Regions from separate parts of the Streptomyces sp. NPDC018610 genome, predicted to be linked through region 2. Evidence: riboswitches for the same ligand, from Rfam matches in the RefSeq annotation. Region 2 holds a riboswitch; the other holds the start of a gene.

Region 1 (3,716 bases), on a different contig from region 2:
GCAAGGTCCGTACGGAACTCGTTGACGCCTGCACGACGGCCGGGCTGCCCGTTCCCCGGCTGATCATCGAGCCGGGCCGGGCCATCGCGGGCCCCGCCGGGATCGCCGTGTACCGCGTCCTGTCCGTGAAGCACACCGGTGAGCACGTGTTCGTGGCCGTGGACGGCGGCATGAGCGACAACCCGCGCCCGGCCCTGTATGGCGTCCGGTACACGCCGCGCCTGGTCGGCCGGCACAGCACGGCGGACCGCGCCCGGGTCACCGTGGTCGGCCGGCACTGCGAGGCGGGGGACACCCTGGCCGCCGACGCGGAACTCTCCGCCGACGTACGTCCCGGAGACCTGCTCGCCGTCCCCGTGGCCGGCGCCTACCACCTGTCCATGGCTTCCGGCTACAACCTGGTCGGCCGCCCGCCCGTGGTCGCCGTACGCGACGGATCCGCCCGCCTTCTTGTACGCCGCGAATCCCTGGAGGACATCCGCAGCCGTGACGTGGGCCTGTAGCCCCAGATGTCTCCCGGGCGGGTCGGTCTTTTCTCCCCATGCCGACCGTCCCGCCCGGGCCGTGCAGGAAAGCGCACGCCTGCCTCCCGACAGACACTGACTGGACCGCACGATCGGCCCTGGCGAGGCCCCGATGTCTGCTCCTGTGCCCCTGACGGCACTGTCATCCAGATGTCCTGAGATGATGACCGGGACAACAGGCGACGGCGGTCCGAGGAAGCCGGTGTGAATCCGGCGCGGTCCCGCCACTGTGACCGGTGAGCGAATTCCGGCAGGCCACTCCCCAGTGCGGGGTGGGAAGGCGGGGCGAGCGGCGACCCGGGAGCCAGGAGACTCACGCGGTCGCCTCCTCGAGCAAGGCCGGGGCGGATCTCCCCGGGAGGGGAGTGGTGTGATGCCCGAGAGGCCGGCGAAAGAGGCGTCAGGCGAGACTGTGGAGGGGAAGGGTCCGGTGCCCTGCCGAGTAGTCGTATGCCGCGATTGCTGCTGTGGCAGCCCCAAGGTGACCGGAATCGATCACGCCGCACAGACCGCGCGGCTGCGGGCGGAGGTGCCGGTGCGCATCTCCGAGTGCCTCGACGTGTGCGACCAGGCCAACGTCATCGTCGTACAGCCGTCCGCCGCCGGCCGTGCCGCCGGTGCCCGGCCGGTCTGGCTGGGGCTCGTCAACGACACGGACGCGACGGAGGACATCATCGCCTGGGTACGCGCCGGCGGCCCGGGAATCACTCCGTTGCCGGACATCCTCGACCTGTATGCCTTCACCCCTCCGCGCCGCACTGGTACTTCCTGAGGCTTGCGCGCCGGTGGGCTCCCACCCCGTAGCGCCGGAGAACCAATGTCGTGAAGTCCGAATGAGGGGCGTCAAATCCCCATAGGATGAGCACAGTTCGACCGCACACAGGACCGTGATCGGTGTGCGCGCGAGCTGTCAGCACGACAACCGCATAGGCGCGTGACTGGGGGAAGCCGGTGGGAGTCCGGCGCTGACCTGCAACCGTGTGCGGCCGTGAGGCCGCGAGTCGGGATACCCGGCGCGTGCCGCGAATCGCTTCCCACTGTCATGGTCTGCAGCGCGGAGCCGAGAGCCTCGTTCGGGTCGCCCCATCCGGTGCGTCCAGCCGTCGTGCACCACGGCGATGGACCCGCCTTCTCAGCCGCGGGTCCCGCTCGTACGGCGATGGGCTGCGGGCCACCCATAGGAAGGCTCGAGCCTTGCACCGTACATCCGCACGCCGCACCGTGATCGCCGGGGCCGCTCTCGGACTCGCCCTCGCCTCCGCTCCGGCGGTCGCACACGCCCAGAGCACGCCCGGCACGAACGCTCCCGTCAAGGTGACCCTCACTGTGCAGGGTCTGGACGGGCTGCTGTTCAAGGGGAAGATCAGAACCCGTGGCCACGAGGTCACGACGACCACAGGCGGCACGCACAGATGTGACGGCACCAACGGCGGCGCCAACCCCTCCGCCGTGCCGACGCCCACGGCCGCGCTCGACGACGCGGCCCGCAAGCGGCACTTCACCTGGGACGGCACCTGGTACGCCTCGTTCGACGACTTCTCCGTCGACACCATCAAGAACGTCAGTGGGGGCGGCGCCGCCTACTGGAACATCTCCGTCAACGGCACGCCGACTCCGGTGGGCGGCTGCCAGTTCAAGCTGAACGCCGGCGACAAGGTCGCGTTCACCTGGACGGCGTTCTGACCCCTGCCCGTGATCACCTGCCGGGGAACGGACGTGCCTCGGCAGGTGTGACCGGCTCTCCGGCCCGCTCGCCGTGGAGGACGTGGGCGAGCACCTCGGCCCCGCGCACCACGCGTGGTCCGGGGCGGTTGAAGTAGGCCGGGCCGTCCAGCACCCAGACACGGCCGGATCGAACCGCAGGCAGCTCGGACCAGCCTGGCAGACTTGTCAGCAACTCTGCTTCCCTTAGCGTGCGTTCAGGAGGAAAGCCGCACGGCAGGACCAGGACCACGTCCGGCCGTGCGGCGCGCACCGCCTCCCAGGTCATCGGCTTGGTGTGCTCGCCGGGCGCGGCGAGGAGAGCTTCGCCGCCGGCGGTGGTGATCTGCTCGGGCACCCAGTGTCCGGCGGGCCACAGCGGGTCGAGCCACTCGACCGCCGCCACCCGGGGCCGGGCGCGTCCTGCGACCGCCCGGCGGGCCTGGTCCAGACGGTCCAGCAAGGCCGTCCGCTGCTGCTCGGCTCGCTCCCGGACGCCCAGCAGTTCGCCCACGGTGACCAGGCAGTCCAGGACGTCGTCGAGGGTACGCGGCTCCAGGCTGAGGACCCGGGTGTCGGCGTCGAGCAGCCGCACCGCCCGGCTGGCTTTTTCGTAGGACACGGCGCAGACGTCGCAAAGATTTTGGGTGAGGATCACGTCGGGGCGCAGGGCCGCGAGAGCTTCGGTGTCGAGCGTGTACAGCGACGAGCCCGAGTGCGCCGAGCCACCGACGGCGTCGGAGATCTCCTTGCTGGTGAGCGCGTCCTGATCCAGATCCGCCCCAGTCACGACGGGTACGGATGCCACCTCGTGCGGAGGCCAGTCGCACTCGTGGGTACGGCCGACCAGCCGGTGCGACAGTCCGAGCTCGGCGACGATGTCGGTCGCGGCGGGCAGCAGGGAGACGATGCGCATACTCCGACTCTAGGTCTCCGCCGTGACCGACAGGGCTGCGTCAGGCGCCCCAGCGCACGGCGATCGTGTCGCCGACGCCGACGACGGTGCTGCGCGTGGCGGAGGTGAAAGCCGAGCCGTCGATGCTGACCTTCCATGTGTTGGATCCGCTGTTGGCCTTGCCGTTGACTGCGGTGACGGTTCCGGTGCCGGAGGACGGGGTGACGCTCGTGACGCAGCCGGACGGCGTGGCGGCGCTGGTGGCCGCGTCGAGGACGGCGCCCAGCGTGGTCGTCGAGCCGGTCGGCGTGAGCGCGACGGAGCACACCTTCAGGTTGCCCGCGCCGTCGTCCACGGTGAGCCCCAGCTTCGTGGCTGTTCCGGAGGTGAGGGAGGACTGGCTCACCCACTGGGGCGCGCCCGGCGTCGTAGGAGCCGGCGGGGTGGCCGTGAAGCCGCCGCCTGCCACGGCCCGCAGTCCGTCGATGGACGCGTACGCCGTCGGTGAGGTGTCGGTGGGCAGGTACTTGAACCCGCCGCCCGGGTTGAACTGCTGCGCGATCAGGAAGTCCACTGGTGTCTTGCCCATGGAGGTG
Region 2 (3,716 bases):
CAACAAGGTCATCGGTCTCGGCGTCGACAACCCGGTCAAGGACCACTGCTTCGTCCCGGCCGTCAGCGCGGTCGCCCTCTGCGGCCTTGACACCCACGAAGACCTGTACACGGACATCGACTCCCTCGACCCGGACGAGGCGCGGGTCGACGACTACCTCTGCGCGACGCAGAACGAACGCCACACCAAGGTCACCGAGGAACTCTGCAGCTGGCTTTTGGACCGCCTGCCCAACTGACCGAACCGGGCACCGAGCAGATCACGGAAAAAGCAGCCGGGCCGGACACAGGACACTGTGTCCGGCCCCGCTCATGACGCCCAGCTCACCCAGGCCACCGACACAACCCGTTCCAGGTAGTCCCTTCGAAACGCTCGTCGCCACCGGAACGCACGGGCACACAAGGGCCCGGGCCCCGGCAGTCGCGATGCCGGGCCGCGCCGGTGGGGCGTCGGCCGGGTCAGGCAGCGGGACTGAGGACCAGGGTGGGGGCGGCGGCCCGTGGCCCGGTGGACCGTCGCCGGCCGATGCTGCCGCCGGCGGTGCCCGGCGGCGGCATCGGCCGGCGATGGCTCCGCTCCAGCAGCGGCCAGACGCCCCTATGCAGGTGTCCGTGATGACGGATAGCCCACCGCGGTGCTACTGCGAGGGTTGCGGCCACACGCTCACCTGCGCCATTTCGCCGGCGTGGAAGCGGTGAGCCTCACCGGCTGACGGCGCGCCTTCAGCAGCCGCTGCACGGCTCTGCACAAGACGGCGGTCTCAGCCTACGACTCCGGGCACAGACGGGTGATCGGTCGCAGCTCGTGTCCGCCTCCGGGCTGTGGTGCACGGCTGGTGGAACGACCGGGCGGCCACGGATCGGAATCGCCCGCTTCTGCGTCATCCGCCGCGGCCCGTTCCCCGGGATCACACCCCGCCGGTCGTCAGCCGCCGTCGGCGAGACGGGCGGCCCACTTCTGCTCCACCTTGGCCAGTCGCCAGTACCCCAGCGCGGCCGCCCACACGACCACGAACAGGCCGACGATGATGTACCCGACGTTGTCCAGGTCCAGGTCGGCGATCCAGCCGGTCACCGCATCGCTCAGATCGAGCTTCTCGTGCAGCACCCCGACCAGTTCGATGGTCCCGATCAGGAAGGCAACCGCGATGGACAGGCCGGTGATGGTGAGGTTGTAGAACACCTTGCGCACCGGGTTGGAGAACGCCCACTGGTAGGCGAAGTTCATGAAGGTGCCGTCCAGCGTGTCGAACAGGCTCATGCCCGCGGCGAACAGCAGCGGCAGGCACAGGATCGCGTACCACGGCAGTCCGGCCGCGGCACCGCTGCCCGCCATCACCATCAGGGTGACCTCGGTGGCGGTGTCGAAGCCGAGGCCGAACAGGAAGCCCAGCGGGTACATCTGCCCGGGGCGCGTGATCGACTTGGTGAAACGGCCCAGGACACGGTTCATGAAGCCCCGGGAGTCCAGGTGCTGTTCGAGGGCGTCCTCGTCATACGTACCCGATCGCATCGCCCGAAAGACCCGCAGGATGCCGGCGAGCGCGACGAGGTTGAGCGCCGCGATGAGGTAGAGGAAGGTCCCGGAGACGGTCGTGCCGACCACGCCGAGCGTCTGGTGGGTGCGGGAGTCGTTGTCGAGCAGGGTGCCGGCGACGTGCGCGCCTCCGGCGACCAGGGCGGCCATGGCGATCACTACGCTGGAGTGGCCGAGGGCGAACCAGAAGCCGACCGAGATCGGCCGCTTGCCGTCGGCCATCAGTTTGCGGGTGGTGTTGTCGATGGCGGCGATGTGGTCGGCGTCGAAAGCGTGTCGCATGCCCAGCGTGTAGGCGGTCACGCCGAGGCCGATCCCGAACGCCTTGGAACCTGTCTCGTAGTGCCCCGGCACGACGAGCAGGAACAGGACGCCGAACGCCACGACGTGCAGCGCGGCGATCACCGTCAGGAGTCCGGCGGTTCGGACGGTGTCCTCACGCCGCCAGCGGAAAGGGGTCGGCCCGGTGGGCAGGGTCATGCGGTCACGCTCCAGCACCTCGTGGATCACTTCGTGAAGTGCCGTGGCCGGTCTCCTGGCTTACGGGTGCGCGCGTGTCCGTCCCGGTCTTCCCATCCGCCGGGCGGCGGACAGTGACCGTGCGCTGCTGGGACGGAAACTCCCCGATCACAGTGGCGAGGGCCGCTCCGGTCTGGATCCCTGCACCAGCGAGGGACCGTCACCGGTCTTCCCGAGCACCACGGCCCGGACACGATAGGAGGCTCCGCTCATTGCTGCATAGCTGCGCAGCCGTGCAGGTGCGCAAGATCACAATCGTCCGCCTGCGAAGATGGCCCCATGCACCTGGTCCCTTCAGAGCGCGCCGGCCGACGCAGCATCGACGGCCATCGGGTCTGCGACGCCATCGCCGCCATCGGTGAGCCCGGCCACGTCCACGCCTGGGCCGAGCGGTTCTCCCTGCTCTCCGACCCCGGACGCCTCGCCCTGCTCATGGCTCTGCACCGAACCGGCCCGCTCGCGGTGTCGGACCTCGCGATCGCGACCGGCATGAACGATCCCGCCGTCTCCCAGGCCCTGCGCCTGCTGCGCGCCGCCGGTGTCGTGGCGGGCGAGAAGGAGGGACGTGTGGTGCGCTACCGGATCGTCGACCCGATCACTTCCGACCTGCTGGAACGCTGCAAGCCACTTGGCCGGGCAATCTGACCGCCCGAGGAGCTCAGCCGGTGCTCGCCTCCACGCCGTCGGCATCGCGCCGCTTCGGCGAGCTGAGGGATCTCGCGGCACCCAGGTCCTCTCAGGGCGTGCCGCCTTCAGCGACATCAGACCAGTGTTCCTGGGCGACTTAAACCGCGAACCCATGGCCGCCTTCCTCGCCTGTCGCTTCGTCGGGTTCGGCATCCCGTGCGTGTCGGCGCGCCCTCACCGCGGGCGTCCCGGTTCGAGTGAGGTCGGGGGCGGAACGCGACATGGAGGCTGCGCGGGTTCCTGGCGCGCGTGTCCGCCCCGCCCCCGACTGCACCACACCTACCCCGAAATCCCTTCCGGACGCGTTCGCCCGATGCGGCCGCCGGCCATTCGTCGGACAAGCCGACAGGGCCCAGCCGTTGCCGACTGGGCCCTACCGGGGGGATGTGTTCGATGTCAGGTCACCATCGGTACCAGCGGCCGCGGCCGCCGCCTGCGTTGGTGGAGCGCATCACGAAGCCGAGCAGCCACACCACCAGGACGATCAGCGCCACCCGCCACAGGATCTTCAGGGCGAAGCCGGCACCGCGGCCTGGTCGCCCCCGCCTGAGCCGACCCAGCCGTCTGCCCGGCCCGGCCGTTGCCGGGCCGGGCGGGCGTGTGGTGGAGCAGCCCCTCACCCGGGGGCTGCTTCGGGGCTGTCCTCACGCACCGTGGGACCTGCCGCGCACACCACTCCTCGTGCCCGGCGGCCCAGGCCCCCGGAGGCGGGGCCATGGCGCCGTCGCGCATGTCGGCGTTGAGCGGGACGAGGAAGGCGGCGGTGCTCTCGTCCAGGCCGGCCGCGAGGAGTTGCTCGCGCTCCTGCTCGGAGGCCAGCGCCTGGCAGCGCACCGGCTTGCCGAGCACCTCGGCCGCGGTGGCGGCGAACTCCTCGAAGGACCAGCCCACGCCGCCGGGGAGTTCGGACGCCCTGCCCTCGTGGCCGGGCGTGGACGGGACGACGACGGCGGCTTCGGCGAAGTCCTCGCGCG

What was found. A riboswitch is a leader RNA that binds a small molecule or an ion and turns the genes downstream of it on or off. The one in region 2 is predicted to bind cobalamin.
Region 1: another riboswitch for cobalamin. It lies ahead of ACH5A8_RS06945 (DUF4430 domain-containing protein); the one in region 2 lies ahead of ACH5A8_RS25655 (HoxN/HupN/NixA family nickel/cobalt transporter).

Annotation. Positions count from the first base shown of each region.
Region 1 is NZ_JBISAL010000002.1:346,470-350,185, reverse strand. It holds gene lysA (diaminopimelate decarboxylase) at 1-503, shown strand, start outside; cobalamin riboswitch at 717-839, shown strand; gene ACH5A8_RS06950 ((2Fe-2S) ferredoxin domain-containing protein) at 898-1,296, shown strand; cobalamin riboswitch at 1,413-1,557, shown strand; gene ACH5A8_RS06945 (DUF4430 domain-containing protein) at 1,719-2,207, shown strand; gene ACH5A8_RS06940 (cobalamin-binding protein) at 2,221-3,141, opposite strand; gene ACH5A8_RS06935 (hypothetical protein) at 3,182-3,716, opposite strand, start outside.
Region 2 is NZ_JBISAL010000010.1:240,676-244,391, forward strand. It holds gene ACH5A8_RS25650 (esterase/lipase family protein) at 1-238, shown strand, start outside; gene ACH5A8_RS25655 (HoxN/HupN/NixA family nickel/cobalt transporter) at 925-2,016, opposite strand; cobalamin riboswitch at 2,044-2,254, opposite strand; gene ACH5A8_RS25660 (ArsR/SmtB family transcription factor) at 2,335-2,700, shown strand; gene ACH5A8_RS25665 (hydrophobic protein) at 3,144-3,302, opposite strand.